3 regions of the Burkholderia sp. MR1-5-21 genome follow, and region 1 is predicted to be linked to each of the others. Evidence: riboswitches for the same ligand, from Rfam matches in the RefSeq annotation. Region 1 holds a riboswitch; each other region holds the start of a gene.

Region 1 (9,745 bases):
CGCCGGCCCGAAGCGGCGTTGCGCGCCCGCCCCGCCGAAACAGATCAGCGCCGTCTCCGCGCGCACGCGCGCGGCCTGATCGAAATACGCGACGATCAATCCCTTCGCCGCTGCGAGACGGTCGAACGACAGCATCGACGCCGAGCAGTCGAGCACGAAGCAATGCAGCGCGCGCGGCGCGGCGGCCCGTCTCCGGAAACGCAGATGATCGGCATGCAACGGGTCGCCGCGCTTGGCCGCGAACGTCGCCGGCCATGCAACGGCGGCGACGGCCGCGCCGGCGCGTGCAACGCCCGGCGCGGCCGCCGCACGCCCGCTTGCGCCCTGCTGCCATCGAGGACCGCGAACCGTGTTCGCGGCGGCGCCGGCTCGATGGCTCAGCGTTTTTTTAGCGGCAGCGGCACCACGCACTTGACCGCCTGCAACCCGGCCGGTTCCGGCGGCAGGTAGCCCCATTCGCCCTGCGGATCGGCCGTGTCGCGTCCGGACGAGCCGTCCATGTCGGACGACGTGGCGCGTTCCTCGCGCATGTCGCGCGGCGAGCGGTCGTCGTTCGTGCGCCCGTGAGGCGGAACATCGGACGGTGCGTGCCGCGTGTTGCGCCGATGCTGCAGCACGGCTTCCGCCACCCGCTCGACGTGCCCGACCGTCACCGTGTCCGCGCCGTCGAGCGCGGCCAGCGCACGCGCGGCGCGCAGCATCACGAGATCCGCACGCAGTCCGTCGACGGCCGCCTCGATGCACAGCGCGCTGACCCGCGCATGGACGGCATCGTCGAACGTGAGCGATGCGAGCCGCTCGCGCGCCGCGCGAATCCGTTCAACCAGGTCGCGGTGCGCCGCGTCGTGCCGCGCGCGGAATGCGTCGGGCTCGAGATCGAACGCGAGCCGCGCCTTCACGATCTGTTCGCGCTGCGCCGCGTCGTAGCAGTTCTCGAGCGCGACCATCAGCCCGAAGCGGTCGAGCAGTTGCGGACGCAGTTCGCCCTCTTCCGGGTTCATCGTGCCGACCAGCACGAAGCGCGCATCGTGCGTGTGCGACACGCCATCGCGCTCGACGATGTTGATCCCGCTTGCGGCGACGTCGAGCAGCGTATCGACCAGCCCGTCCGCGAGCAGGTTCACCTCGTCGACGTACAGCACGCCGCGATGCGCGCGCGCGAGCAGCCCCGGCTGAAAACGCACGCCGTTCTCCGCAAGCGCGTGCGCGAGATCGAGCGTGCCCGTCACCTGCTCGTCGCTTGCCGACAGCGGCAGCGTCACGAACTGGCCTTCCGGCAGCAGTTCGGCCAACGCGCGCGCGGCGGTCGATTTCGCGGTGCCGCGCGGCCCGCTGACGAGCACGCCGCCGAGCGACGGATCGATGGCCGCGAGCAGCAGCGCCTGCTGCAGTGCCGTCTGTCCGACGAGCGCGGCGAATGGAAACACTGCGGGCAACACTGCGGAAAGCACCGCGCGTGGACGGTGCGTCGGATCGGTCATCGCCGTCCTCCTTCCTGAAGATGTTCGCTCGCGAGCCAGACCGCTTCGATCCGCTCGCGATAGTCGCCCGGCTGCTGCCACAGCCCGCGCTGCATCGCCTCGACGAAGCGTTCGCAGATGCCTTGCAGTGCGCGCGGATTGTGCCGTTCGAGGAACGCGCGGGTGTCGTCGTCGAACAGGTACGCATCGGCGACGAGCGCATATTGATGGTCGGCCAGCACGCGCGCGGTCGCGTCATAGCCGTACAGATAGTCGACGGTCGCGGCCATTTCCGCCGCGCCCTTGTAGCCGTGACGCTTCACGCCGTCGAGCCATTTCGGGTTCACGACGCGCGAGCGGATCACGCGCGCGATTTCCTCGCGCAGCGTGCGCATCTTCGGCGCGGCCGGGTTCGCGTGGTCGCCGTGATAGAGGCTCGGCTGCCGGCCCGACAGATGCCGCACCGCCGCCGTCATGCCGCCCTGGAACTGGTAGTAGTCGTTCGAATCGAGGATGTCGTGCTCGCGGCTGTCCTGGTTCTGCACGACGACGTCGATCGCCGCGAGCCGCTCGCCGAACACGTCCGGCGCCGCGTCGCCCGCGCTGTTCTGCGCATACGCGTAGCCGCCCCACTGCCGGTACGCATCGGCGAGATCGGCATCGGTCTGCCAGCGGCGCTGGTCGATCAGGTCCTGCAGGCCCGCGCCGTAGCTGCCCGGCCGCGCGCCGAACACGCGCCAGCCCGCGCGGCGCCGCGCGTCGTCCGGCGGCACGCCCTGCGCGATCCATTTCGCGCGCTCGCGTTCGATGCGCGCGCGGATCGGGTTCAGGTGCTCGGGCTCGTCGAGCGCCGCGACGGCCTGCACGGCCGCGTCGAACAGGTGCATCAGGTTCGGGAACGCATCGCGGAAGAAGCCGGACACGCGCAGCGTCACGTCGATCCGCGGCCGGTCGAAGATCTCGATCGGCAGGATCTCGAAGTCGGTCACGCGATGGCTGCCGTGCGCCCATTTCGGCCGCACGCCGATCAGCGCGAACGCCTGCGCGATGTCGTCGCCGCCCGTGCGCATCGTCGCCGTGCCCCATACCGACAGGCCGATCGCGCGCGGGTAGTCGCCGTGATCCTGCAGATGCCGCTCGATCAGCTGCTGCGCGGATTTCAGGCCGAGCGACCACGCGGCCTGCGTCGGCACCGCGCGCGTGTCGACCGAGTAGAAATTGCGGCCCGTCGGCAGCACGTCGGGGCGTCCGCGCGACGGCGAGCCGCTCGGCCCCGGCGGCACGAAGCGGCCGTCGAGCCCGCGCAGCAACTGGCGCAGCTCCTCGCCGCCACATGCGTCGAGCGCCGGCATCAGCGTCGAGCGCACGCGATCGATCACGGGCAGCGTATGCGGCCACTCGCCGGGCGGCGGCTCGCAATGCCCGTCTGGCGCGGCCTCGCACAAGCGATCGAGCCACTGCTGCGCGAGCCGTTCCAGCCGTTCGCGCGTATCGCCCGCGTGGCGCCACGGCGTATCGTCGAGGTCCGCCAGCAGCGCGGGCCGCGGACCTTGCCACGGCGCAGCCCAGTCGGCGGCAAGCGGATCGAAATCGTCGCCGAGCGCGAGATCGCGCGCGAGCGCGCCGATCAGCCCGGCGCGCGCGTGCTGCCCGTCGCCGATCGGAAAGCGCGCGAGCGCGAGCAGCGTGTCGCGCCGCTGGCGGTCGACCGGCGACACGCCGAACACATGCAGCCCGTCGCGGATCTGCGCTTCCTTCAGCTCGCACAGCCACGCGTCGACGCGCGTCAGCAATTCGTCCTCGCCGCTCGCGTCGAGCGGCGGCGCGACGCTCAGCTCGTCGTGCAGGCGGTGCTCGGCGATCGTCGCGAGGATCGTCTTGCGCAGCAGCTTCGCGCGTCGCGCGTCGACCATCAGCGCTTCGTAGTATTCGTCGACCTGCCGCTCGAGATCCTGCAGCGGGCCGTAGTTTTCCGCGCGCGTGAGCGGCGGCATCAGGTGATCGACGATCACCGCCTGCGCGCGCCGCTTCGCCTGGCTGCCCTCGCCCGGATCGTTGACGATGAACGGATACAGATGCGGCAGCGGCCCGAGCGTCAGGTCGGGCCAGCATGCATCGGACAGCGCGACGCTCTTGCCCGGCAGCCATTCGAGATTGCCGTGCTTGCCGAGATGGATCACCGCGTCGACGCCGAACGCATGACGGAGCCAGAAATAGAACGCGAGATACGCATGCGGCGGCACGAGGTCCGCATCGTGATAGCTCGCGTAGTCGTTCTCGCCGCGCGAGCGCGACGGCTGGATCCCGACGAACACGTTGCCCGCGCGCCAGCCGGCGATCGTGAAGCGTCCGCGGCGCAGCGTCGGGTCGGCCTCCGGCGGCCCCCAGCGTTCGCTCAGCGCATCGCGCACGGCCGCCGGCAGCCGGTCGAAATGCGTCAGGTAATCGGCGAGCGCATAGCTCTGGAACGCAGGCCGCAACGCCTGCATCGCCGGATCGTTGGTCACGCCTTCGGTGAGCCGCGCGATCAGCGCGTCGCCGTCGGCCGGCAAGTCGGCGACGCGATAGCCCGCGTCGCGCAGCGTCGCGAGCACGCCGAGCGCCGACGCGGGCGTGTCGAGCCCGACGCCGTTGCCGATCCGCCCTTCGCTTTGCGGATAGTTCGCGAGGATCAGCGCGACGCGCTTGTCGGCGTTGTCGAGCGTGCGCAGCCGGCACCAGCCGCGCGCGAGCGCCGCGACGAAGCCGATGCGTTCCGCGTCGGGCTGGTAGCGCACGACGTCGACCTCGGTGTGCGCGCAACGGTACGCGAGCCCCTTGAAGCTCACCGCGCGCGTGACGATGCGGCCGTCGACCTCGGGCAGCGCGACGTGCATCGCGATGTCGCGCGCATGCAGTCCGTGGTTGTCGGCGAGCCACGCGTCGCGGTTGCCGCCGGACAGGATCACCTGCAGCACCGGGGCGTCGCCGGCGAGGATGTCGGGTTCGGGCGCATCGATTGCGCCCGCGGCGAACGCGGTCGTGTTCAGCACGAGCGCGACGTCGTGCGCGTCGCAGAGCTGCGCGACCACTTCGCGGCTCACCGCATCCTTCAGCGACGTCACCGCGACGGGCAGCGGATTCAGCCCTTCACGGATCAGCGCATCGGCAAGCGCGTCGAACACGGCGGTGTTCGCGGCCTGCCAGTGCGCCTTGTAGAACAGGATCGCGACGACGGGCGCGCCGGGCGTCCAGCGCGGCAGCCAGTCGTCGATGCTCGCCGGGTCGCGCGCCGGGTGATACAGCGCGGCGGCCGGCAGCGGACGCGGCGGCGCCGGCTCGTCGCCGAAGCCGAGCGCGTGAAACGCGATGCTGCGCAACAGCGCTTCGGCGTTGTGCGCGCCGCCTTCGCGCAAATAGCGCCACCACAACCGGCACAGCTCGGGCGCGACGGTGCTCTTCGCGATCAGGTTCGGATCTTCCTGCAGGTCGCCCGAGAACATCGCGAGCCGTTGCCGGTGCCGCGACGCGAGCGACACGGCCTGCTCGATCCCGTACGGCCAGTACGCTTCGCCGCCGAGGTGGTCGATCACGACCGCCTTCGCGTGCTTCAGCACGTCGTCGACGTAGAAATCGACCGATGCCGGCTGGCGCAGGAACGTCACGTTCGCGAGCCGCACGCTGGGGAAACCTTCGGGCAGACGCGGCACGATGCTCGCGAGCAGCGACAGCGTCGTGTCCGCCGAGCTCAGGATCACGATTTCGGCGGGTTGCTGGTCGATCCGGACGACGCCCTGTGTATCGTCGACGAAGCCGCCCGGCGTGGTGCGCAGCAGATGCATCGTGCGTTACGCCTGTTGCGTCTCGGCCGCGAGCGCCGCGTCGAACGCGCGCTGCAGCGCGGCCGCGTCGAGGTCCTCGCCGATCAGCACGAAGCGGCTCGCGCGCGCTTCGCCGTCCTGCCAGCGGCGGTCGAAGTAGCTGTCGAAGCGGCGGCCGACGCCCTGGATCACGAGGCGCATCGGCGCGTCCGGCAGCGCGGCGAAGCCCTTCGCGCGATAGATCGTATGCGTCTCGACGACGCGCTGCAGCGCGGCGATCGTCGCGTCGCGCGAGCCCGCGTCGCCGCTGACGACCACCGAATCGAAATCGTCGTGATGATGGTCGTGATCTTCGTCGTCGGCCGAGCCGTGATGGTCGTGGCGCAGGTGAATGGTTTCCTCGGACGCCGACTCGAGCCCGAGCAGCATCGCGAGATCGAGCTCGCCGCGCGTCGCGCGGACGATCTTCACCTGCGGCGGGATCTCTTCCCGGATCGCCGCCTCGACCTGCTCGAGCTGCGCGCCGTCGACGAGGTCGGCCTTGTTGACGATCACGAGATCGGCGGACGACAGCTGGTCGGCGAACAGCTCGTGCAGCGGCGATTCGTGGTCGAGGTTCGGATCGGCGCGGCGCTGTGCGTCGACCGCCTGCGGGTTCTCGGCGAACTGGCCGCTCGCGGTGGCCGGCCCGTCGACGACGGTCACGACCGCGTCGACGGTGAAGCTGTTGCGGATCGTCGGCCAGTTGAACGCCTGCACGAGCGGCTTCGGCAGCGCGAGGCCGGACGTCTCGATCAGCACGTGGTCGATGTCCGCGCGGCGCTCGACGAGCGCCTCCATCACCGGGTAGAACTCTTCCTGCACGGTACAGCACAGGCAGCCGTTCGCGAGTTCGTAGAGCTGGCCGGACGCTTCGTCCTGCGCGTCGTCGCAGCCGATGCCGCACCCCTTCAGAATCTCGCCGTCGATGCCGAGTTCGCCGAACTCGTTGACGATCACCGCGATGCGGCGGCCCTGCGCGTGCTGCAGGATGTGGCGCATCAAGGTCGTCTTGCCGCTGCCGAGAAAGCCCGTGACGATGGTGACGGGCAGCTTGCGCATGGTCATGGAATGTCCTGTGTCGAAAAGGGAAATCAGGCGGAGATCGTCACGTCGATCTCGTCGTAGCGCTTCACGCGGTAGATCACGGCCGACACGAGCCAGCTCGCGACGAACAGCCCGATCACGAGGTAGCCGAGCATGCCGAAATGCGCGGCCGCCATCGATGCGAAGTCCCAGACGGGGCCTTGCAGCGACAGCTTGTCGGCGATGAGCGCGAGCACCTCGATGCCGCCGATCAGCGCGGCGACCAGCACGGAGACGAACGTGATCGTGATGTTGTAGTAGAGCTTGCGGATCGGCCGCACGTACGCCCAGCGGTACGCGCCCATCATCAGGATGCCGTCGGTCGTGTCGACGAGCGTCATGCCGGCAGTGAACAGCGCGGGCAGCACCATCACCGACCAGAACGACAGCCCGCCCTGCACCTGCGTCGCCGAGATGCCGAACAGCGCGATCTCGGTCGCGGTGTCGAAGCCGATCCCGAACAGGAAGCCGATCGGATACAGGTGCCAGCTGCGCGACACGAGCCGGAACAGCGGCCGGAAGATGCGCGCGAGCACGCCGCGCTTGTTCATCAGCAGGTCGAGATCCTCTTCGACGAGCGGTTCGCCGCGCTTCACCGCGCGAAACGTCCGGTACACGGAGATCAGGATCATCAGGTTCGCGGCCGCGAGCAGCAGCAGGAAAAACGCCGACACGCAGGTGCTGATCGTCCCGCCGATCGCCCGCATGCCGTCGAAGCGGGCGATCGACGCCGCCGTCAGCGCGACCACGACCGACATCACGATCACCACCGTCGAATGGCCGAGCGAAAAGAACAGGCCCGCGCCGAGCGGGCTGCGGCCCTCCTGCATCAGCTTGCGCGTGACGTTGTCGATCGCCGCGATATGGTCGGCGTCGACCGCGTGGCGCAGGCCGAACACGTATGCGAGCAGCGCGGTGCCGAGCAGCACCGGCTGGCCGTGGAAGGCGATGAACGCCCAGATCCACGCGCCGACGTTGAACGCGATCAGCAACGAATAGATGGCGATGATCTTGCCGCGCAGCCCGGACGGGCTGTCGTTGAACAGGCGGGAAAACGAGTCGAGCATGGTGCTCCCTTGCGAACGGTCGACATGGTGAATGCCAACACGGCCGGCACCGGATGCCCGGGCCCGCACATGCCCCGGATGCTCGACCGGCCTGCGCGAAACGCACAGCGGGTCGGGAAACGGGAAACGCTCGGATGCCGGACGCACTGCGGCTGCGGCCGTGGACAATGCGCCGCATCCCCGCGGCGCTGAACCCCTCGTCTCGGCCGGTATCCGGGCTGACGAACACGCCACTTCGCCTTCCCGGACGCACGAGGCGTCCAGTGGCAGTCGTCCGCATGCGGGTGGCATGCGGCGAAGCGGCGCTGCTTCGCGCGTGGCGTGAAGCGTTCGCTTACCGTTGCGGGGGCAGCACAGGTTGGCGCGGCTGCGATGCAGGCTCGCTCCCTGTTTCCCGTTTAACTGCGCGCGCCGGAGGGTGCGCGCGAGCACCGAAACGCGTGCGAGTGTAGGTGGAGCGGGCGGGAGCGTCAAGGCGGCGGGGACGGCTGCAGCGGCGATCCGACGTTCCGGTCCCCGGAGAACCGGCGTGCGCAATTGACAGTCGTTCAAACTGCCGCCCGGGAAGCCGGGTCGACTGCGTGCGGCACCGGACGGTATCCGGCCGCCGTGCAGCCGCCCGCCGAATACTCAGACAATTGACGCCACTGAGCGGCTTGGATAGGGTCGATCCGGTGTTCGCGCCGCTGCCGAAGGCCGATACGGGGGAAACCGGCCGGCAGGCCCGGTCGTCATTTTCATCCTCTTCGTTTTTCTCATTCAGGCTCATCCAGGCTTTCGCAGCCGGCGTCACCAACCTTCCAACCACGGGGACCGACATGACTCTCTCGCGTATTGCCCACTACGGCATCGCGGCGCTGCTGCTCAAGATTTCGCCTGCTTTCGCCGCCGACTACCAGGTCGAGCGACTCGACAACACGATCAGGGTCGACGCATCCGGCAAGCGCACCGCACAGGTCGATCTGTCGATCAAGCTGCTGACGGACGCGGCGATCGCCCGCTTCGGCCAGTACGTGCTGCCGTACAACGCGCAGCTTCAGACGCTCGCCGTCAACACCGCACAGACGGTGCACGCCGACGGCTCGACGGTGCCGGTCGATGTCCAGCACGGCATCTTCGACCGGCCGGCGCCCGTCACGGTCGCGGCGCCGCAATTCAGCGCCGAGCACCTGCGCATCGTCGCGTTTCCCGCGCTCGCGAAAGGCGACTCGATCCGGCTTTCGTACACGCTGACCGACACGGATACGCTGTTCCCCGGCAAATTCAGCGTGCAGCTCGCGTTTCCACCGATCGAGGACTACCGCGCCGCGAACGTCACGCTCGACACGCCGGCCGGCATGGCTGTCGCGATCGACGCGCGCGGGATGCGCGCGACTTCCGATGCGACGCGCGACGGGCGCCGGATTCGCGCGTACCACTACGAAACGCCCGCGCCGGGCCCGATCGAAGAACAGGCGAACACGGTCGCGTGGACGGACGTCGGTCCCGTCTTCATCGCGAGCAATTTCTCGGGGTATGCGGACATCGCGCGCGCGTATCAGGCGCGCGCCGCCGACAAGCAGGCGCCCGCCGTCGCGATCCAGACGCTCGCGGATCAGATCACCGCGGGCGTCGACGACCGTCGCGAGCAGGCGATGCGGCTGTACGCGTGGGTCGCCCGCAACATCCGCTACGTCGGCGTGTATTTCGGCGCCGGCCCCGTGGTCCCGCATCAGGCCAACGACGTGCTCGCGAACCGCTACGGCGACTGCAAGGACCAGGTGACGCTGCTGTCCGCGCTGCTCGCGGCGAAGCGCATCGAGAGCCGCGCGGTGCTGGTCAACCTCGGCGATCGCTACCGCCTGCCCGACGCGCCGGACGTGCTGACGTTCAATCACGCGATCGTGTGGCTGCCCGAATTCGACGTGTTTGCCGATACGACGGCCGGTGTGCTGCCGTTCGGCGCGCTGCCGTTCGAGGCAAGCGGCAAGCCCGCGCTCGACACCGCGACGGGCAACGTGATCCGCACGCCGCCGCAAAACGGCCGCAACAGCCGTTCGCAGCTCGCCTACACGCTCGATCTCGACCGCGACGGCAACGCGACGATGACGGGCGACATCGCGCTCGACGGCCAGGCCGTCCAGCACGCGCGGCAGATGTTCCGGTACGTGCAGCCGAAACGGCTTGCCGACGAGATGCTGCGCCGCTCCGGTCTTTCCGGCGAGTTGCAGATGACCCCGCATCATCTCGACGCACTCGACCAGCCATTCTCGATCGCGCTGCGCGGCACGCTGAACCAGTTGTCGCTGATGCC
Region 2 (9,745 bases), on a different contig from region 1:
CAGCGTCGCGCGACGCGGCGGGCTTGAGGAGGAAACGCGCGCCGGGCCAGCATTCTGCTGCCCCCGGCGCGCGAAGCGGTGAAGTCGCGCCGCCTACGCGCGCGCGCCGATCAACCCGCTGCGCTCGACGAGCGCGCCGAACAGCAGGCCGATCGTCGTCCACATCACGACCTGCATGCCGATCGCGGCCACGCGGAACTTCCACAGCACGACGGCCGGGAACGCGGCGGGCACTTCGTTGATGTCCGGCAGCGCGAACTGCACGAACGCGATGATCGCGACGAACACGAGCCCGCCAGCCACCGACGCATTCCATGCGCCGAGCTTCGCCGACAGATGCCGCCGCACGCCGAGCGAGAACACCATCGCCGCGATCGAGATCGCAATCATCAGGAAGAACAGCCCGGTGCGAAAGCCGATCGTGTCAGGATCCCCGACGGACGGCGGATTGGCCGGATACTTGAGGTTCGGCACGATGACGAGCGCGACGAACGCGGCCAGCGCGAGCCATGCCGAGAGCGCGCGGGCCTTGATCTGCCCGACCCGCCCGTACGCATACGCGAACGTCAGCGCAAAGAGCCCGCCAAACGCGGCCCCGTACGTGACCACGCCGGTCAACAAACCGAGGCCGGCCTGCGTCTCGCGGCTGACCAGCTCGGGTTCAGGCGCGTCGCCCTTGGCCGCGTCGAGCTTCTCTTCGAACGCGATCGCCTGGTTGACCTGCGGCTCCCCGGCCACCTTTGCAAAACAGAACGTGAGCAGACCCGCGGCGATGCCCGCGAGCATGCCGCGTACCAGCAGCTTCCCAACCATGTGCGTCCCCTGTCAGTGGCAAGGAAAGCCGAGCAGATGGCGGCCGTCGTGCACGAATTCGTGAACGTACATGCCGGGGACGAGCGACGTCGCGCCCTCCTCGGCTCCGACGAAGTACAGCGCCAGCAACAGGAGCAGGCCGGCGAACACGGCCCAGGGCAGGAGTTCCCGGACGGGAATGGGCGCCGGCGCGACTGCCGGCTTGAGAACTGCGTCGGTCATGATGAAACCTCCAGGGGGATATCGCGCCCCAACGAACGGTTGAAAAGATCGGGTGTAGCGACGAAGGCAGGTCTGGCTTTCGGAAACGTTCGTGACCGATTACAGTGGCGCGACCGCGCCGGAATTGCACCGGCTTCCGCACTTCGCAACGGGGGGATTGTACGCGTGAACGTTCCGGATCAGAAAGCATTCCGCTGCGCGCGTCGGGTCCGCCGCGACGGCGCCGTCACGCGATGAGCATGCATCTGCGCCTGGTCGCGCACGCGGCTACCCGGGCGATGCGCACGGGCGCGTTTCCCGACGACGATCCGCTCGACGCGCGCGGCGTCGCACAAGCCGCGGATGCCCGCGCGCAGTGGTCTTGGCCGCCCGATGCGACGGTGCTGTGCAGTCCGGCGCGTTGCGCGCGGCAGACCGCCGAAGCGCTGGAACTGCATGCGAGCGTCGAGCCGGCGCTCGCGGAGATCGACTACGGCCGCTGGCGTGGCAAGCGGCTCGCCGATGTCGTGCGCGAGACGCCTGAACGCCTGCATGCGTGGCTGGCCGATCCGTCCGCGTCACCGCACGGCGGCGAATCGTTCGACGCGCTCCGGCGCCGGGTCGGCGCGTGGCTCGACCGGTTGCCGACCTCGGGCGACGTGATCGCGATCGCATCGGCGCCCGTGATTCGCGCCGCAATCGCGCATGCGTCGGGCGCCGCATCCGCGACCGTGTGGCGCGCCGACATCGCGCCGCTGTCGATAGTCGAACTGTCGCAGCATGCCCAAGAATGGATCGTAATATCCGGCTTCTTGCACGGCGCGAACGACCGCTGAATGTCCGATATACTGGATTGCACGTGATTCGCGTCCGAACCCTTCACCAGGAATCTGTCCTGTGAAACCGCGAGCCGGCCTGATCCTCGAACTCGTCGTCAACTTGGTGCTGCCGTGGGCCGCCTACCGCGTCGCGCACCCGTATTTCGACGAAAGCGGCGCGCTCTACGCGTCGGCAATCCCGCCCGTCCTCTGGACCATCTTCGAATTCATCCGCACACGCCGCATCGACGCGGTGAGCGTCGTCGTGCTGTTCGGCATTGCGCTGTCGATCGTCGCGATGGCGCTGGGCGGCGGACCGCGCGCGTTGCTGATGCGCGATTCGCTCGCGTCCGGCGCGATCGGCGTGATGTTTCTGCTGTCGCTCGTGCGTGAACGTCCGGTGATCTTCTATCTCGCGCGCGCCACCGTGGCCCGCGAAATGGCGGGCGGCGCGGCACGCTTCGAAGCGGCGTGGGACGAGCAGCCGTTGCTGCGCCAGACCCTGCGCCTGATGACCTTCGTGTGGGGCGCCGCCATGACGCTGGAAATGCTGCTGCGCTGCTGGATGGTCGCGAACTGGACCGTCGAGCGCGTGCTGGTCGTGTCGCCGATCATCGGCTATACGGTGTTCGGCGGCCTGCTGATGTGGACGTTCTGGTACCGGCGGCGGATGCGCACGCGCAACAACGTCGACATCCCGACCCGCGACGGCCTGACCGAAACCGCCGGTCGCTGACGGCCGCCCGGCGCGCTCGCGCCGCCCTCCCGGCGGGGATCCGGATTCTCCGTCCGGTATGCCACCCTCCCGGCGGGAATCCGAATTATCCGTCCTTTGCGCCGCGCTCCCGGCGGGAACCGGGATTCCCCGTCCTGTATGATGCGCGGCGTCTTGTCCGACGAATGCTCCGCCGCTTATGTCCTTTCCGCCCCTGCCGTTCACGGCGACCTGGATTGCCCTGTTTGCCGCAGCGGCGCTCGCGTGGGTCCGCCCGCTGCGCGCCGCCAGCCTGATCCTCGCCGCGCTCGGCTATGCCGGCGCACTCGCGCTCGGCATGCTCGCGCCGCTCGCACTGGCGCCGCTGGCCGCGCTCGTGCTGGCCGCATGGGGCGTGTCCGCCGCGCGCCAGCCTGCGGTGCGCGCCGCCGCGCACGCCGCGTTCGTCGTGCTCGCCATTGCGCTCAGCCTGCATTGGCTGCCCGGCTTCCACAATCCGCGCGCGATCGGTCCGGTTCGTTTCACGCCGGACGCCGTGCCGTTCACGATGTACCTGAATCTCGACAAGCCGCTCGCCGGGCTGTGGCTGCTGTGGGTGTTGCCGTGGATCGCACCGGCGGTTCCGCTGGCGCGTGCGGTGCGCACGGGTGTCGTCGCGGCGCTGGCGACGTCGGTCGCATGCCTCGCCGGCGCAGTCGCGTTCGGGACGGTCGGCTGGGCGCCCAAATGGCCGGCGTCAGGCTGGCTGTGGTTCGCGAACAACCTGCTGTTCGTGATGCTCGCCGAGGAAGCGCTGTTCCGCGGCTATCTGCAGGGCGGCCTGACGCGTGCGCTCGGCCGGTTCGCGTGGGGGCCGGGGGCGGCGCTGGCGGTGAGCGCCGTGCTGTTCGGCGCGGCCCATGCGGCGGGCGGCTGGCAATGGATCGTGCTCGGCACGGTGGCCGGCGTCGGGTACGGCGTCGCCTACCGCCGCGGCGGGCTGTTCGCGGCCGCGCTCGCGCATGCCGGGCTGAACGTCGTCCACTTCGGCCTGTTCACTTATCCGATGCTGGCGGCCGCGCGCTGACGCGCGACGGACGTAGCGGGCTGCCTGCCCCGCAGGTGAGCCGACTGCCGCCGGCCGTGCACATCCGATCCTGGCGATCTCGCGCCGATGCGCGACGCAGCGGGCTTCTCGCCCGGTGGACGAGCCGCGTACCGGCGGCCGTGCGCCCAAGGCCCGGGACTTACTTGATCTGATCGGCGATCGGCTGCAGGAACTCGGAGAAGCCGGTCAGCATGATCTGCACGCCGACGCACAGCAGCAGGAACGCGGACACGCGCATCGCGACCTTGGTGCCTTCGGTACCGAGATAGCGTGCGAGGAGCGCCGCGCGGCTGTACGTCAGCCAGATCACGACGGCGACGAGCACGGACACCGCGACCGACACGATGCTCGACAGCATGAATTCCGACAGCTTGTGCGTGCGGTTCGCGTTCAGCGCGATCGCGGTCGCGATCGAGCCGGGGCCGGTCGTCAGCGGCACGGTCAGCGGGAAGAATGCGCGCGTCATGATCGCGTTCGCGTCGATCGGCTTGACGGGCGTGTCGCCGCCGCCCGGCACGTCCGGCTCGTTCAGCATCCGCCAGCCCGACACCGCGACCGCGAAGCCGCCGCCGATGCGCAGCGCTTCCATCGAGATCCCGAAGAAATGCAGCACCGGCGTGCCGACGAAGAACGCGACGATCAGCACGATGAACGAATTGAACGCGACCTTCTTCGCGAGCAGGTGGCGCTCGTGCTCGGTCAGCGATTCCGTGCGCTCGAGGAACAGGAACGCGATGCCGATCGGATTGATGATGCCCATCAGGCCGGTGAAGCCGAACAGGATCTCGGAGATAAGACGGTTGACGATCATCGGGCGGGGAATCGGTCAGGGCGGAGTCGGCGGCGCGCCGGGTCACGCATTGTAGAGCAACCGTCCCCGTTTGCGGGGCGGCCGGCGGGGTGCAGCAAGCCGCCCCGCGTACGTCGGCGGTATTGCGCGATGCAAGCCCGCACGGCCTGCGCAAACCGACCACACCGTTTTTTCCGCCCCGGCGCGAGGCCACCCCGCGCCGCCTGCGCGCTTACGCGGCGCCCGGCTCCCACGCCGGAGGCCGCTTCGCGAAGAACGCCGCGAAGCCTTCCTTCGCCTCTGCCGTCGCGCGCACGCGCGAGATCGTCTGCGCGGTGAACGCCGCGCGTTCGTCGGACGGCGGATACTCGCCGATCGCATCGAAGAAGCGCTTGATCTCCATCAGCGCATTCGGGCCGTTGCGGCTCAGTTCGGCGAGCGTCCCGTCGAGTGCTTCGTCGAGCGACTCGAGTGGCACGGCCTGGTGGATCAGGCCGATCGCGACCGCATCGCCTGCGCTCAGCTGGGTCGCCGTCAGCGCGAGCCGCCGCGCCTGGCGCTGGCCGACCGCCTCGACGAGATACGGACCGATCACGGCGGGCAGGATCCCGAACCGCGCCTCGCTGACCGCGAAGCGCGCATGATCGCTCGCGATCACGATGTCGCACGCGGCGCACAGGCCGACGCCGCCGCCGAACGCATGCCCCTGCACGCGCGCGACGGTCGGCTTCGGGCACTGCCGGATCGCGCGCATCATCGCGGCGAAGCGTTCCGCGTCGCGCAGGTTCGCCGCCGCGTCGTTCGCGCTCGCGCGCTGCATCCACTGCAGGTCGGCGCCCGCGCAGAACGCGCGGCCGTCCGAGCGCAGCACGATCGCGCGCACGTCGTCGCGCGCGCCGAGGGCGGTGAACACGTCGGTCAGTTCGGCGATCATCGTCTCGTCGAACGCATTCAGCACGTCGCCGCGCTGCAGCGCGACGGTCGCGATGCCGCGCGCATCGACGGCAACGGCCAGGGTCTTCAGTTCATCGATTTTCAAGCAGGTTTCCTCGCATCAAACAGGTGGGCGCCATCACGCGGCGTGGCGCCGGTCGATCACGCGCTTGGCCTTGCCGGTCGCGGTCGCCGGAATGCCGCCGGCCGGCAGCACGGTCACGCCCGCAGACACGCCGACCATCGTCTTGATCCGGTGCTGCAGCTCGCGCGCGATCGCCTGGCGCTCGGCGTCAGCGACGCTCGCGCCGGCTTCCGAGCGCAGCTCGACCGCGATGTCGAGCCGGTCCATGTGGCCGTCGCGCGAGATCGTCAGCTGGTACTGCCCCGACAGCTTCGGCAGCGCGACGACGAGCTCCTCGATCTGGCTCGGGAACACGTTCACGCCACGGATGATCAGCATGTCGTCGGAGCGGCCGGTGATCTTCGCGAGGCGGCGCATCGCGCGCGCGGTCGGCGGCAGCAGCGCGGTGAGGTCGCGTGTGCGATAGCGGATCACCGGCATCGCCTCCTTCGTCAGCGACGTGAACACGAGCTCGCCGTCGCTGCCGTCCGGCAGCACCTCGCCCGTCACCGGGTCGATGACTTCCGGATAGAAATGGTCTTCCCACACGACCGGGCCGTCCTTGGTCTCGACGCACTCGCACGCGACACCCGGCCCCATCACTTCGGAGAGCCCGTAGATGTCGAGCGCATCGATGCCGACGCGCGCCTCGACTTCCTCGCGCAGCGCGCCGGTCCACGGCTCCGCGCCGAAGATGCCGATCTTCAGCGACGACTCGGCCGGGTCCATCCCCTGCCGCACCATCTCGTCGATCAGGTTCAGCATGTACGACGGCGTGACGAGGATGATCTTCGGCTCGAAGTCACGGATCAGCTGCACCTGCTTCTCGGTCTGCCCGCCCGACATCGGCACGACCATGCAGCCGAGCCGTTCCGCGCCGTAATGGATGCCGAGGCCGCCCGTGAACAGCCCGTAGCCGAACGCGTTGTGCAGCGTGTCGCCGGGGCGGCCGCCCGCCGCGCGGATCGAGCGCGCGATCAGGTTCGCCCAGGTGTCGATGTCGCGCGCGGTGTAGCCGACGACGGTCGGCTTGCCGGTCGTGCCGCTCGACGCGTGCACGCGCACGACCTGGTCGCGCGGCACCGCGAACAGCCCGAAAGGGTAGTTGTTTCGGAAGTCGGTCTTCGTCGAGAACGGGAATTTCGCGAGATCGGCGAGCGTCTTCAGGTCGTCCGGATGCACGCCGGCCGTATCGAACGTGCGGCGGTAATGCGGGACGTTGTCGTACGCGTGGCGCAGCGACCACTTGAGCCGCTGCAGCTGCAGCGCCTGGAGTTCGTCACGGCTGGCAGTTTCGATCGGGTCGAGCGCGGCCATCGGGTGTGTCGGGTGAGTCATTGGGGTGCTCCTCCAGTGGAGTGATGTCGTTATCGTGATCGGGCGCGGGCCGGCGGCTACCCGCGGAAGGTGCGGCCGGCCGCGTGCAGCGCGGCGAGGCGCGGCGATACGCGGTAGCGGTCCTCGCCGTAGCTCGCAGCCAGGTGCGACAGCACGCGATGCACGCGCGCGATGCCGATCGCGTCCGCCCAGGCGAGCGGGCCGCGCGGATAGTTGACGCCCTTTTCCATCGCGAGATCGAGATCGGCGGGCGAGCACACGCCCTGGTTCACCGTGTCGGCCGCTTCGTTCGCGAGCATCGCGACGGTGCGCATCACGATCATCCCCGGCACGTCGGCGAGGCCGACGACGCGATAGCCCGCTTGCTGGAACAGGCCGACGGCGTCCGCGTAGGCCGCGTCGCTGCACTGAAGCGCGCGCGTCAGCGCGACGAGCCCGGCCTGCGCGTAGTCGCGCGCGAGATCGACGAGCACGAGGTCGGCCACGCCCGTCTGCGCGGCGCGCGCGGTCGCCGTGCGGCCGTCGGTCAGCGCGATCGACGCGCGGCCGGCCGTCGCGAGCAGGTCGTCGCGATGCGCATCGGCCAGCTTCGCGCCGGCAACGCGTTTGGCGAAGCGCACGCGCAGTGCATCGGCGGGGCCGTGCTGCGCGAACAGCGTGACTTCGGCGGGCGCATCGCGGTCCGGCTCGACGTCCGGCGCCGGCGGTACCGCACCGTCCGCATACGAATAGAACCCGCGCCCCGTCTTGCGGCCGAGGAACCCGGCGTTGACGAGTTCCTGCTGGATCAGCGACGGCGTGAAGCGCGGGTCGTTGAAGTACGCGCGGAACACCGATTCGGTCACCGCGAAGTTCACGTCGTGGCCGATCAGGTCCATCAGCTCGAACGGCCCCATCCGAAAGCCGCCCGCGTCGCGCATCACCGCGTCGATCGACGCCGGCGCGCCACCCTGCTCGTTCATCACGCGCAGCGCCTCCGCGTAATACGGCCGCGCGACGCGGTTCACGATGAAGCCCGGCGTCGACTTCGCCATCACCGGCTTCTTGCCCCATGCGGCGGCGGTGTCATACAGCACCTGCGCAACCGCAGACGCGGTCGCGAGGCCGCTGACCACCTCGACGAGCGCCATCAGCGGCGCCGGGTTGAAGAAATGCAGGCCGGCAACGCGCTGCGGCGCGCGCAGGCCGGCCGCGATCGACGTGATCGAGATCGACGACGTGTTGGTGGCGAGCACGCATGCGTCGTCGACATAGCGTTCGAGCGTCGCGAAGATCTCCCGCTTCACGTCGAGCCGCTCGGCCGCCGCCTCGACGACCAGCGCAGCAGGCGCGAAATCGGCGAGCGCACGCACCGCGCTCACCCGCCGGCCCGCGGCCTCCGCGTGAGCCGGATCGAGCTTGCCCTTTTCCGCGAGCCGCGCGAATTGCGCACGGATGCCGGCAAGCGCCTTGTCGCAGGCCGCCTCGTTCAGGTCGTACAGCAGCACCGTGTGGCCCGCGGCCGCCGCGACTTGCGCGATCCCGGCGCCCATCGCACCCGCGCCGATCACGCCAACCACCGCGGCCGGCGCCAGCGCGCCCGATTTCACCGATTGTGCAGAGGAAACAGCCATCGCTTGCGATCCGTCATGAAGTGGGAATGCGAGCGATTATAAACCGACCGGTCGGTAGATTTATGTCAGGGCGAGCCCGAATTTGTCGTGCAAGAGACCTTTACCGGATCCGCAACGATAAAAAAATGAAAACTGTCGGGCACTTTTTTGAAACCGAAAGGTCAACGTAAGCGTTCGATTTCACGATAGTGGCCCGCGAACGCCTGATAAAATCCGGCAAACCACCGGGAATTCAGGGAGAGCCGCGTGACACGCTGTCCATGCCGCGCATCGCCGTCCGCCCGCTCGGGGTCGGAACCGTGCTGTCAGCTCACGCGTCGGGCGGCGATCCCGCCCCGTTTTTTGGGGCCAGCCGAGTCGAACCGGTTCGCCGCGACGGGCGCCGGAGCGACGGCTTCGAGCGACGGGCTCCGGCGCCCACGTCATCCGCCGCGTCGCGGCGGCGAGCCAAGGCAGCGCGTTCCCTCGCCGCCGTCTTTCAGCATCATCGTCCTCGTTCGGCGGCTTGGCCGGCCGGGCTTCGTCCAACCCGTGGCCGCGCGTCGCGCGCCGCCACTCGAATAAGGAAAACCCACCATGCCGACGTCATCCAACCAGCTTCCGCGCTGGACGCTCCTGGCCCCGCTTGCCGCATGGCTGGTGCTCGCGCTGTCGCTCGTCGCGCCGGCCGAAGGGCTCATGATCGCGCTGTTCTCCGCCGCGCTCGCCGGCGCCGTGTTCGCGGCCGTCCACCATGCCGAAGTCGTCGCCCACCGGGTCGGCGAACCGTTCGGCACGCTCGTGCTCGCGGTTGCCGTGACGGTCATCGAAGTCGCGCTGATCGTGTCGGTGATGCTCGGCTCGGGTCCCGAGAAATCCGGCCTCGCGCGCGATACGGTGTTCGCCGCGGTGATGATCATCTGTAACGGCATCGTCGGCCTGTGCCTGCTCGTCGGCGCATGGAAACACGGCGAGCAGGACTTCCAGGGGCGCGGCGCGAGCAAGGCGCTCGCGGTGCTCGCGTCGCTGTCCGTGCTGTCGCTCGTGATGCCGAACTACCTGAGTGCCGCACCGGGTCCGGTGCTGTCGGAATCGCAGCTCGCGTTCGCCGGCGTGTCGTCGCTGGTGCTGTACGGCGTGTTCGTGTTCGTACAGACCGTGCGCCACCGCGACTACTTCCTCGCGTCGCACGACAGCGCGAACGAATCCGTGCACGCGACGCCGCCGAGCGGCAAGACGGCGCTGATCAGCCTCGTGCTGCTGTTCGTGAGCCTCGTCTCGGTCGTGCTGCTCGCGAAGCTGCTGTCGCCGGCCGTCGAACACGCGGTGTTCAA
Region 3 (9,745 bases), on a different contig from region 1:
GTGTCGAACACCGTCGCGCTGAACACATCGTGCAGGTGTTGCGGCATCAGCGCGCGCCGCCGCGCGAGCCGAGCGGGCGACCACGCGGCGAGCGGCCGGCCGTCGACTTCGACGTGGCCGCCCGACGGCGCGTGCAGGCCCGCGAGCGTCGCGAGCAGCGTCGTCTTGCCCGCGCCGTTCGGCCCCGCGACGCACCAGATCTCGCCGGGCCCGAACCGCTGCGTGAAGCCGCTCAGCAACGTGCGCGCGCCGACCCGCAGCGTCAGGTCGACCGCCGCATACGAGAAACCGTTGGCGGGCAAGGATGCGGCTGCATTCATCGCGTCGGTCTCCTCAGCAACATCCACAGGAACACGGGCACGCCGATCAGCGCGGTCATCACGCCGACCGGCAATTGCGCGGGCGCGATCACCGTCCGCGCGAGCAGGTCGGCCGCCATCACGCCGCCGCCGCCCGCGAGCATCGCGGCAGGCAGCAGCATGCGCTGGTCGTTGCCGAACGCGAGACGCAACGCATGCGGGACGACGAGGCCGACGAAACCGATCGTCCCTGCGGTCGTCACCGCGGCGGCCGCGGCCAGCGATGCGGCCAGGTAGATCCGCACGCGCAGCCGCGCGACCGGCACGCCGAGCGCGAGGGCGACCGCGTCGCCGCGCAGCAGCACGTTCAGTTGCGGCGCGGCCGGCAGCGCGACGCACGCGGCGAGCGCAAGCGCGGCCCACGCAAACCATGGCGCCGCGGCGCCGTTCAGGTCGCCGGTCAACCAGAAGATGATGCCACGCAGGCTGGCATCGGGCGCGAGCGACAGCAGCAGCGTGACAAGCGCGCCCCACCCGGCCGCGATCACGACGCCGGTGAGCAGCAACCGCGGCGACGCGTCGCGCAACTCGCCGCGCCACAGCTCGCGGCGCGCGAGGCCGAGCACGAGCCCCACCGACACGAGCGCGCCGGCGAACGCCGACGCGTCGACAAGCCACCACGCGGCGCCCGCGATCATCGCGACGAGCGCGAAGCCGGCCGCGCCGCCCGACACGCCGAGCACGTACGGTTCCGCGAGCGGATTGCGCAGCAGCACCTGCAGCAGCGCGCCCGCGAGCGCGAGCAACGCACCGCACGCGAAGCCCGCGAGCGCGCGCGGCAGGCGCAGCGTGCGGACGATGTCGGCGAACAGCGCTGCGTTGCCCGACGCATCGCCGCCGCCGTGCGGAACGAGCGAGGCGAGCGCCTGCAGCGGCGACATCGGCACGCTGCCGATCGTCAGCGACGCGATGAACAGCACGGCGACCGCGGCCGCGAGCGCCGCCCAGATCGCCGCCGCGCGCGTGGCGCTCATGCGGCGCACCGTCGCGCGCAGGCCGGCGCGCCCGCCCGGCGCCTACTGCTGCTGCCAGCCGAGCGTGACATAGGCGCCGCGCCGCGGCGTGTTGTATGCGTAGGCAAGCTCGTAGTCCTTGTCGAAGAGGTTGTCGATGCGCGCGCTGACGTACCACGCTTTCGTGATGTTGTAGCGCGCGAACAGATTGACGAGCCCATATCCGCCGAGCCGCCCGCCGCCCGAGTCGTTGCGCGCGCCACTGACGAGCCACTCGCCGCCGACGCGCACGGGGCCGAACGCGCGGCTCACCGCCGCCGACGCGAACCGCCGCGCGCGCCGGTCCAGGTCCTGATTCTGCGTTTCGTCGATCGGGTTCTGCAAGGTGGCGGCAACCCGCACGTCGGTCGCGCCGACGTGCCCTTGCCACGAGCCTTCGAGCCCCTGCACCTTCGCGCGGCCGACATTCTGCGCGACATAGAAGAAGCTGTTCGCCTCGGGCCGGTAGTCGATCAGGTTCGAATAGCGCGTCTGGAACGCGGTGAGGCGCACCACACCCACCGCGTTCGACGCATATTGCAGCGCGGCCTCGACCGAATGGCTGCGCTCGGGCTGGATCGACGGATTCCCGGCGATCGGGTAATAGAGGTCGTTGAAGCTCGGCGCGCGGAACGCATCCGAATAGCTGGCGGTGATTTTCCAGCGATCGGTGAGGTCGAGACCATAGCCCAGATAGTACGAGTTCGCGCCGCCGAAATCCGAATACTGGTCGCGCCGCAGGCTCGCCTGGAACTGCTGGCGGCCGATGCGTCCCGTGTAGCCGAGCCAGCCGGAATTCACGTGGCGTTGCGGCGCCGAATACACGTTCGACATGAACTGCTGGTCGAGCCGCTCATAGCCAGCCTGGATCATGTGGTCGGGCGCGATCCGGAAATCGTTCTGCCACGTGTACTGGCGGTTGTCGGAATTGAAGTGGTCAGTGTAGACGCCGTTCAGCTCCGTCTGGCTGCGGTCGTTGCCGGTCGCGACGCTGACATGCGTGGTCCACCAGTCGAACAGCTTGCCGTTCGCGAACACGCGTGCCTGCTGCACGCGCGAGTACAGGGTGTTCAGGTCGGTCGGCACGCCGAACGCGTTGTCGTAGCTGTTGTTGCCGTTCGACTGCAAGTACGTGATGCCCGCATCCCAGCGATCGTCGAAGCGATGCCGCAGCGATGCGGTGACGCTCTCGTTCAGGTAGCCGTTCGCATTCGGGTTCGCATTCGGCTGCTTCGCCGGATCGAGCGCGGAAAAGCCGTTGTCCTTGTTGCGCGCGATCGACACGCTGAAGGTCGTCTTGCCGTCGGCGTCGAGCCGGCCCGACACGCCCGCCTGCTGCGTCTGCGTGCCGTAGCTGCCGAGGCCGACCGCGAAATTGAAACGCGGCGGATGATTGCCGCCTTCCTTCGTGAACACCTGCACGACACCGCCGATCGCGCCAGAGCCGTACAGCGACGACACGTTGCCGTTCACGACCTCGACCCGCTCGATCTGGTCGAGCGGCAACTGGCTCAGCTGCGCGGCGCCGAGGCTCGCGGAATCGACGCGCACGCCGTCGATCAGCACGAGCGATTGCGTCGATTGCGCGCCACGCAAGAACAGCGTCGCGCTCGCGCCGGGGCCGCCGTTGCGCACGATCTGCGCGCCTGGTGCGAACGCGAGCAGCGTCGGCAGGTCGGCGCCCGGATGCGCAGCGATGTCCTGCGCGTCGAACACGGTCGTTTGCGGAATCGCATCGGCGAGGGCCTGCGGCGCGCGCCGCGCGGTGACGACGACCGGCGCGAGCAGCTGCGCGCCGGTATTCTGTCCGGTCTGCGCGCCGGCAGCGGGTGTGCCAGGTATGGCGGGTACGGCCGGTGCAGCGGCATCGGCAGCAACGGTCTGGGCCGTGGCGGCGAGCGGCAGCCCGCATAGCGCGCCGAGCGCGGTGCGGGCGATTGGGGTCAGCATCGAAGACATCCTGTGAACGGCTGCGCGCCCCGCTTCCCCGCAGGCCGCGCGTCATGAAGCCCGCGCACGGGCTCCCCGCCTCGGCCGGTATCCGGGCTGGCGGCACACCGGCTCGCCTTCCCGCGCTTTCATGCGCAGTGGCCTGCGCTCGCATGCGAACCGCACACGCCGAGCGCACCCGAGCCGGCCTGCATCGTTCGATGCGGCCGCTTACCGTTGCGGGGGCAGCGCAGGTTGGCCGCTCCTGGCGGAGCCGGCGCCCTGCTTCCCGTTTAACCGCGCGTCGTACGCGCGAGCACCGAGGCGGCGCCAGTTTAGGAGCGGGCCACGGGAGCGTCAAGAAAGCGGTCGGCACGCACGCGAAACCGGCCCCTGTCTCGCCAATTCGCGGCAAGAAGCAGGGGTGTTACGACTGGAAACGTTACAGATGTCGGAATGCGCGTTATTCCGCGCTAAAATGCTGGGTCTTTAGAGGACGCAGCAGATGCTCAACGAACTCGAAACCCTATCTCAAAATATTGGCCGACTGATTGCACTGAACCAGCGCTATCACTCGGAACGGCTCGCGCTCGAAGAGCAAGTCGCGCAATTGCGCGCGGAAGCAGACACGGTGCGCGCGGAGCTCGCGCAATTGCGCGAGGAGCGCAATGCGCTCGCGGCCGAACGCGACACGCTGTCGGCAAAGATCGACGACGCCCAGGTGAAACTGAACGCGATTCTCGAGAAGCTGCCGCGCTCGAAGAGCGTGGCGGAAGCCGACAACCAGCTCGACCTGCTCGATACACAGGCGCGCGCCGATAGCGACGACGCGGCCAGCCACGGAGAACACGCATGAGCACCAAGCAGATCGAAGTCTCGATTCTCGGCCAGGCCTATCGGCTCGCCTGTTCGGCCGAGACCGAAGCGGCGCTGCTCGAGGCTGTCGCGCGTGTCGACGCGGAAATGACGAAGATCCGCTCGAACAGCTCGGTGCGCGGCACCGATCGCATCGCAGTGATGGCGGCGCTGTCGCTCGCGTCCGAACTGCTGCGACTGCAAACGAGCGTGCGTCACGGTGAAGCATTTCCGGCGGAAGAAATCCGGCGTACAATGCGCCAGATGAACGAAAAGCTCGGTGCGGTGCTCGCACAGCACGAGACGCAGTAACCTCGAATCGATGTGTCGATTCCCCTTGATCTCCGGGGTCAACGGTGGTCAAATTGGACACAACGATTCACAGTTCAGTCAGCTTCCCTGCCTGGTTCGCCAAGGTCATATATTCCTTGAACCAATGCCATGTGCACGGTTGCGGAAATTTGTAGCACGGGCGCGCGCGTCACTCTGTCTGATGTACCCGAAGTGCTGCTAACTGCGACCAATTCTGAACCCTAGGTTCAGGATGCCGGCCTAGCGGCTAAGGCGGGGGCCTATCCAACGGCACCGGGTCTCACCCGGTGCCGTTTCCTTTTCCAGGGTCTGTTTGCATACGGAACGCACATGCGAATGCCCGAAATCGCTCGCAGGGCAAGAAGTGAGGAGCGCCGTTTGGCCAAGCCAAACAAGCGACGAGCGACGCCGCCATGCGGGCGATTTCGGGCATTCCCGTGGAATGGATTTTTAAGTTTGGGGTTGCCACGAGAACGGCCGTTCTCGTGGCAACGCATGCGCGTTCCGTATGCAAACAGACCCTGACTGCCTCTTTCTGCGTCGATCACGATCCATGCAATACTGGCTGATGAAGTCCGAACCGGACGAAGCGAGCATCGACGATCTCGCGAACGCACCGCAGCGCACGCTGCCCTGGACCGGCGTGCGCAACTATCAGGCGCGCAATTTCATGCGCGACACGATGAAGCTCGGCGACGGCGTGCTGTTCTATCACTCGAGCTGCCCCGAGCCTGGCATCGCGGGCCTCGCCGAAGTGTCGTCGACACCCTACCCCGATCCCACGCAGTTCGATCCGAAGAGTCCCTATTACGATCCGAAGTCGACGCAGGAAACACCGCGCTGGCTGCTCGTCGACGTTCGCTTCGTGAAGAAGGCGTCGCTCGTGCCGCTCGCGGCGCTGCGCGAATACGACGAGCTCGCCGACATGCGCGTGCTTGCAAAAGGCAACCGGCTGTCGATCACGCCCGTCACGCGCGCCGAATGGCGCTTCATCACCGAACGGCTGATGAAGTAAGCGCGGGCGTGCAAACGTCAAATTTGGTCAGCATGCGCGTCCCGTGCGGAACTCGCCGGCGCGTCGCCCGGCCTAAGCAACCGCGACCGGCCGATCCGGCCGGCTGTCGTTTTTTCCTCGCGCGGTCCGCCCGCGTCGCGCACGCGCGATCCGCGTGCGCGCCCTCGCACAAGGAGTCCAACAATGACGAAGAAATCCGCACTCGCGCTGTCCCTGATGCTTGCCGCTGCCGTGCCCGCCGCGCTGGCGCTCGCCCCGGCCACCGCGCAGGCCCAGTCTGTCAGCCCGCACTTCCCGCAGCCGTCGGGCGTGCTGTCGCTGTCGTCGCAGGCGAGCAGCGAAGTGCCGCAGGACATCATCCATATCACGCTGTTCTATGAAGAGCAGGCGAAGGATCCGGGCAGCCTGACGTCCCAGCTGAACCAGCGCGCCGACGCCGCGCTCGCACAAGCGAAGAGCGTGTCCGGCGTGACCGCGCATACGGGCGCGTTCTCCGTCTATCCGAGCACCGATCGCGACGGCAAGATCTCCGCATGGCGCGGCCGCACGGAAGTCGTGCTCGAGTCGCGCGATTTCGCCGCGGCGTCGAAGCTCGCGGGCCAGCTGTCGAACCTGATGCAGGTTGCGAACGTCGAGTTCTCGCTTTCGCCGGAAGCGCAGCGCGCGGCCGAAGAGAAGCTGACGACCGAAGCGATCAAGTCGTTCCGCACGCGCGCGGACGAAGCCGCGAAGGCATTCGGCTACAGCAGCTATTCGATTCGCGACGTGAACGTCGGCAGCGGCCGCAACGTGCAGCCGTATCCGCGCATGATGGCGATGGCCGCGCCTGCGATGGACAGCGCGAAGATGAGCGCGCCGATCGCGGTCGAAGGCGGCAAGGCGACCGTGACGGTCACGGTCAACGGCTCGGTGCAGATGAAGTAACTGAAGCAACGCGGGCAGTCTGCACGCCAGATGCGAAAACGCCGGCCCCTGGGCCGGCGTTTTTCGTTGGTGCGTCACGCGCGCAAGCGCATCACGCGGTGGCCGCGGCCGCGCGGCGGCGATACGCCCAGATCATCAGCGCGATGCCCGCGAGGATCATCGGCAGCGACAACCACTGCCCCATCGACAGGCCGAGTGCAAGCAGGCCGAGGAAATCGTCCGGCTCGCGCGCGAACTCGACCGTGAAGCGCGCGAGGCCGTAGCCGATCAGGAACAGCGCGGACACCGCCCCCATCGGACGCGACTTGCGCGCGAAGAAGAACAGCACGAAGAACAGCGTGATGCCTTCGAGCGCAATTTCGTAGAGCTGCGAAGGATGGCGCGGCAGCATCTGGTATTGCAGGAACACGTCGTTCAGGTGCCACTTCGCGGCGAGTTCCGGATGCGCGCCAAGCCACGCCGCATCGTCGCGCGACGCGCCCGGGAACAGCATTGCCCACGGCGCGCCCGGATCGGTCACGCGGCCCCACAGTTCGCCGTTGATGAAATTGCCGAGCCGGCCCGCCGCGAGGCCCGTCGGCACCATCGGTGCCACGAAATCGGTGACCTGCAGCCAGTTGCGCTTGCGCTGCCACGCGAACAGCATCATCGCGAGCGTCACGCCGAGGAAGCCGCCGTGGAACGACATCCCGCCTTCCCACACCTTGAAGATGTCGAGCGGATGCGCGAAGTAGAAGCTCGCCTTGTAGAACAGCACATAGCCGAGCCGGCCGCCGAGCACGGTGCCAAGCACGCCGTAGAACATCATGTCGTCGATGTCCTTCGCGGTCCAGCCCTGCGCGGCGACGTGCGGCAGCTTCAGGCGGACGCGGCCGACGACGATCGCGGCAATGAAGCCGACGAGATACATGAGCCCGTACCAGCGCACGGCGAGCGGCCCGAGATGGATCGCAACGGGGTCGAAATTCGGGTGAATGATCATGGGTTAGCGGTGAAGGTTTCGAATTCGGTGCAACGGCGCGCAAACGTGGCGCGCCGCGCATTGGACGACGCCGGCGCGCCATCGTTCGCGTCATGCGCTCAGGAACGCCCGCGCACGCACGATGTCGATGAAGCCGGCCAGCACCGGGCTGACGTCGCCCGTGCGCCACACGAGGCCCGTCTCGACGACGGGCGCGCCGTCCGCGAGCGGCCGGTAGACCACGCCGGTGCGCCGCAGGTTACGCAGCGACTGCGGCACCAGTGCGACACCCATGCCGGCCGACACGAGGCTCACGATCGTCTGCATCTGGATCGCTTCCTGGCCGATGCGCGGGGTCTCCCCCGCCGCGCCGTAGCAGCCCGTAATGATGTCATAAAAGCCAGGCGCCAAACGGCGCGGGAAGATCACGAGCGGCAACGCGGCCACGTCGGCGAGCCGCAGCGGCGTGTCGTCGGGCGCGTCGGACATCGCCGCGGGCATCGCCAGCACGAGCGGCTCGCGCACGACCGGCAGGTACGACAGCTCGGCCGCATGGCGCGGCGGCACGGGCGGGATGATCAGCCCGGCATCGATGCGGCCGGCGGCGAGCTCCTCGATCTGCACGTCGCTCGTCGCCTCCGCGAGCTGCAGCCGCACCTGCGGATAGCGCGCGCCGAACGCACGCAGCAGCGACGGCAGCAATCCGTAGTCGGCGGTCGACACGAACGCGAGCGCGAGCGAGCCCGTCTCGCCGCGCGCGAGGCTCTGCGCACGCGGCGGCAGCGCATCGGCCGCCTCGAGCAGCTTGCGCACGTCCGGCAGCAGCGCCACGCCGACCGCCGTCAGCGCGACCGAGCGCTTGGTGCGCACGAACAGCGCCACGCCGAGCTGCTCCTCGAGCGCGCGGATCGCCTGCGACAGCGGCGGCTGCGTCATCGACAGGCGCGTCGCCGCGCGGCCGAAATGGCGCTCTTCGGCAACGGTCACGAAATAGCGCCACTGGCGCAGATCAGGGGTCAGCTCAGGCATCAGTCATATGAAAATCGACCTAATAGGCGATGAATAATATATTGGACACACTCAGAGGGAAATCGCATCCTAGCCTCATCCGAGCCGATGCACCGCCCCGGATGCACGCGCCGACATCACCCACGCAAGGATGGAGTCCCCATGTCATACAACCGCCGCTCGAAGAACGTCACGCAAGGCGTGGCGCGTTCGCCGAATCGCTCGATGTATTACGCGCTCGGCTACCGGAAGGAAGATTTCGACAAGCCGATGATCGGCATCGCCAACGGCCATTCGACGATCACGCCGTGCAACGCGGGCCTGCAGCGCCTGTCGGATGCGGCGGTCGCGGCCGTGAAGGCTGCCGACGCGAACCCGCAGATCTTCGGCACGCCGACCATTTCGGACGGCATGTCGATGGGCACCGAGGGGATGAAGTACTCGCTCGTGTCGCGCGAAGTGATCGCCGACTGCATCGAGACCTGCGTGCAGGGCCAGTGGATGGACGGCGTGGTCGTCGTCGGCGGCTGCGACAAGAACATGCCCGGCGGCATGATCGCGCTCGCGCGCCTGAACGTGCCGGGCATCTACGTGTACGGCGGCACGATCCGCCCCGGCAACTGGAAGGGCCGCGACCTGACGATCGTGTCGTCGTTCGAGGCGGTCGGCGAGTTCACCGCGGGCCGGATGTCGCAGGAGGATTTCGAAGGGGTCGAGCAGAACGCATGCCCGACGACCGGCTCGTGCGGCGGCATGTACACCGCGAACACGATGAGCTCGTCGTTCGAGGCGCTCGGCATGTCGCTGCTGTATTCGTCGACGATGGCGAACCCGGACGAGGAAAAGGTTGACTCCGCGGCCGAATCGGCCCGCGTGCTCGTCGAAGCGGTCAAGAAGGACCTGAAGCCGCGCGACATCATCACGAAGGAATCGATCGAGAACGCGGTGTCGCTGATCATGGCGACGGGCGGCTCGACCAACGCGGTGCTGCACTACCTCGCGATCGCGCACGCGGCCGAGGTCGACTGGACGATCGACGACTTCGAGCGCATCCGCAAGCGCGTGCCGGTGATCTGCGACCTGAAACCGTCGGGCCAGTACGTCGCGACGGACCTGCACCGGGCGGGCGGCATTCCGCAGGTGCTGAAGATCCTGCTCGATGCGGGCCTGTTGCACGGCGGCTGCATCACGATCACGGGCCGCACGCTCGGCGACGAGCTGAAAGACGTGCCGAGCGTGCCGCGCGCGGACCAGAAGGTGATCTACCCGATCGACCAGGCGCTGTACAAGGAAGGCCACCTCGCGATCCTGAAGGGCAACCTCGCTGAAGACGGCGCGGTCGCGAAGATCACCGGCCTGAAGAACCCGGTCATCACCGGCCCCGCGCGGG

The links. Region 1 has a riboswitch for cobalamin ahead of ACV229_RS03345 (HoxN/HupN/NixA family nickel/cobalt transporter). Riboswitches for the same ligand answer to the same signal wherever they lie in the genome.
Region 2: linked by a shared signal. The riboswitch ahead of ACV229_RS10365 (CbtB domain-containing protein) and the one ahead of ACV229_RS03345 (HoxN/HupN/NixA family nickel/cobalt transporter) in region 1 are both predicted to bind cobalamin.
Region 3: linked by a shared signal. The riboswitch ahead of ACV229_RS13110 (TonB-dependent receptor domain-containing protein) and the one ahead of ACV229_RS03345 (HoxN/HupN/NixA family nickel/cobalt transporter) in region 1 are both predicted to bind cobalamin.

Annotation. Positions count from the first base shown of each region.
Region 1 is NZ_JBSAXD010000002.1:161,535-171,279, forward strand. Features, by position in the region: gene ACV229_RS03325 (vWA domain-containing protein) at 1-219, opposite strand, end outside; gene ACV229_RS03330 (ATP-binding protein) at 378-1,481, opposite strand; gene cobN (cobaltochelatase subunit CobN) at 1,478-5,281, opposite strand; gene cobW (cobalamin biosynthesis protein CobW) at 5,288-6,367, opposite strand; gene ACV229_RS03345 (HoxN/HupN/NixA family nickel/cobalt transporter) at 6,394-7,452, opposite strand; cobalamin riboswitch at 7,640-7,903, opposite strand; gene ACV229_RS03350 (DUF3857 domain-containing transglutaminase family protein) at 8,271-9,745, shown strand, end outside.
Region 2 is NZ_JBSAXD010000006.1:21,516-31,260, forward strand. Features, by position in the region: gene ACV229_RS10360 (CbtA family protein) at 94-813, opposite strand; gene ACV229_RS10365 (CbtB domain-containing protein) at 826-993, opposite strand; cobalamin riboswitch at 984-1,217, opposite strand; gene ACV229_RS10370 (histidine phosphatase family protein) at 1,275-1,850, shown strand; gene ACV229_RS10375 (VC0807 family protein) at 1,912-2,568, shown strand; gene ACV229_RS10380 (CPBP family intramembrane glutamic endopeptidase) at 2,747-3,613, shown strand; gene ACV229_RS10385 (MarC family protein) at 3,774-4,445, opposite strand; gene ACV229_RS10390 (enoyl-CoA hydratase-related protein) at 4,657-5,457, opposite strand; gene paaK (phenylacetate--CoA ligase PaaK) at 5,497-6,819, opposite strand; gene ACV229_RS10400 (3-hydroxyacyl-CoA dehydrogenase) at 6,876-8,432, opposite strand; gene ACV229_RS10405 (calcium:proton antiporter) at 9,009-9,745, shown strand, end outside.
Region 3 is NZ_JBSAXD010000008.1:26,859-36,603, reverse strand. Features, by position in the region: gene ACV229_RS13120 (ABC transporter ATP-binding protein) at 1-320, opposite strand, end outside; gene ACV229_RS13115 (FecCD family ABC transporter permease) at 317-1,333, opposite strand; gene ACV229_RS13110 (TonB-dependent receptor domain-containing protein) at 1,376-3,301, opposite strand; cobalamin riboswitch at 3,367-3,619, opposite strand; gene ACV229_RS13105 (ATPase) at 3,786-4,136, shown strand; gene ACV229_RS13100 (cell division protein ZapA) at 4,133-4,447, shown strand; RNA gene ssrS (6S RNA) at 4,529-4,710, shown strand; gene ACV229_RS13090 (EVE domain-containing protein) at 5,001-5,462, shown strand; gene ACV229_RS13085 (SIMPL domain-containing protein) at 5,646-6,386, shown strand; gene lgt (prolipoprotein diacylglyceryl transferase) at 6,478-7,368, opposite strand; gene ACV229_RS13075 (LysR substrate-binding domain-containing protein) at 7,459-8,376, opposite strand; gene ilvD (dihydroxy-acid dehydratase) at 8,518-9,745, shown strand, end outside.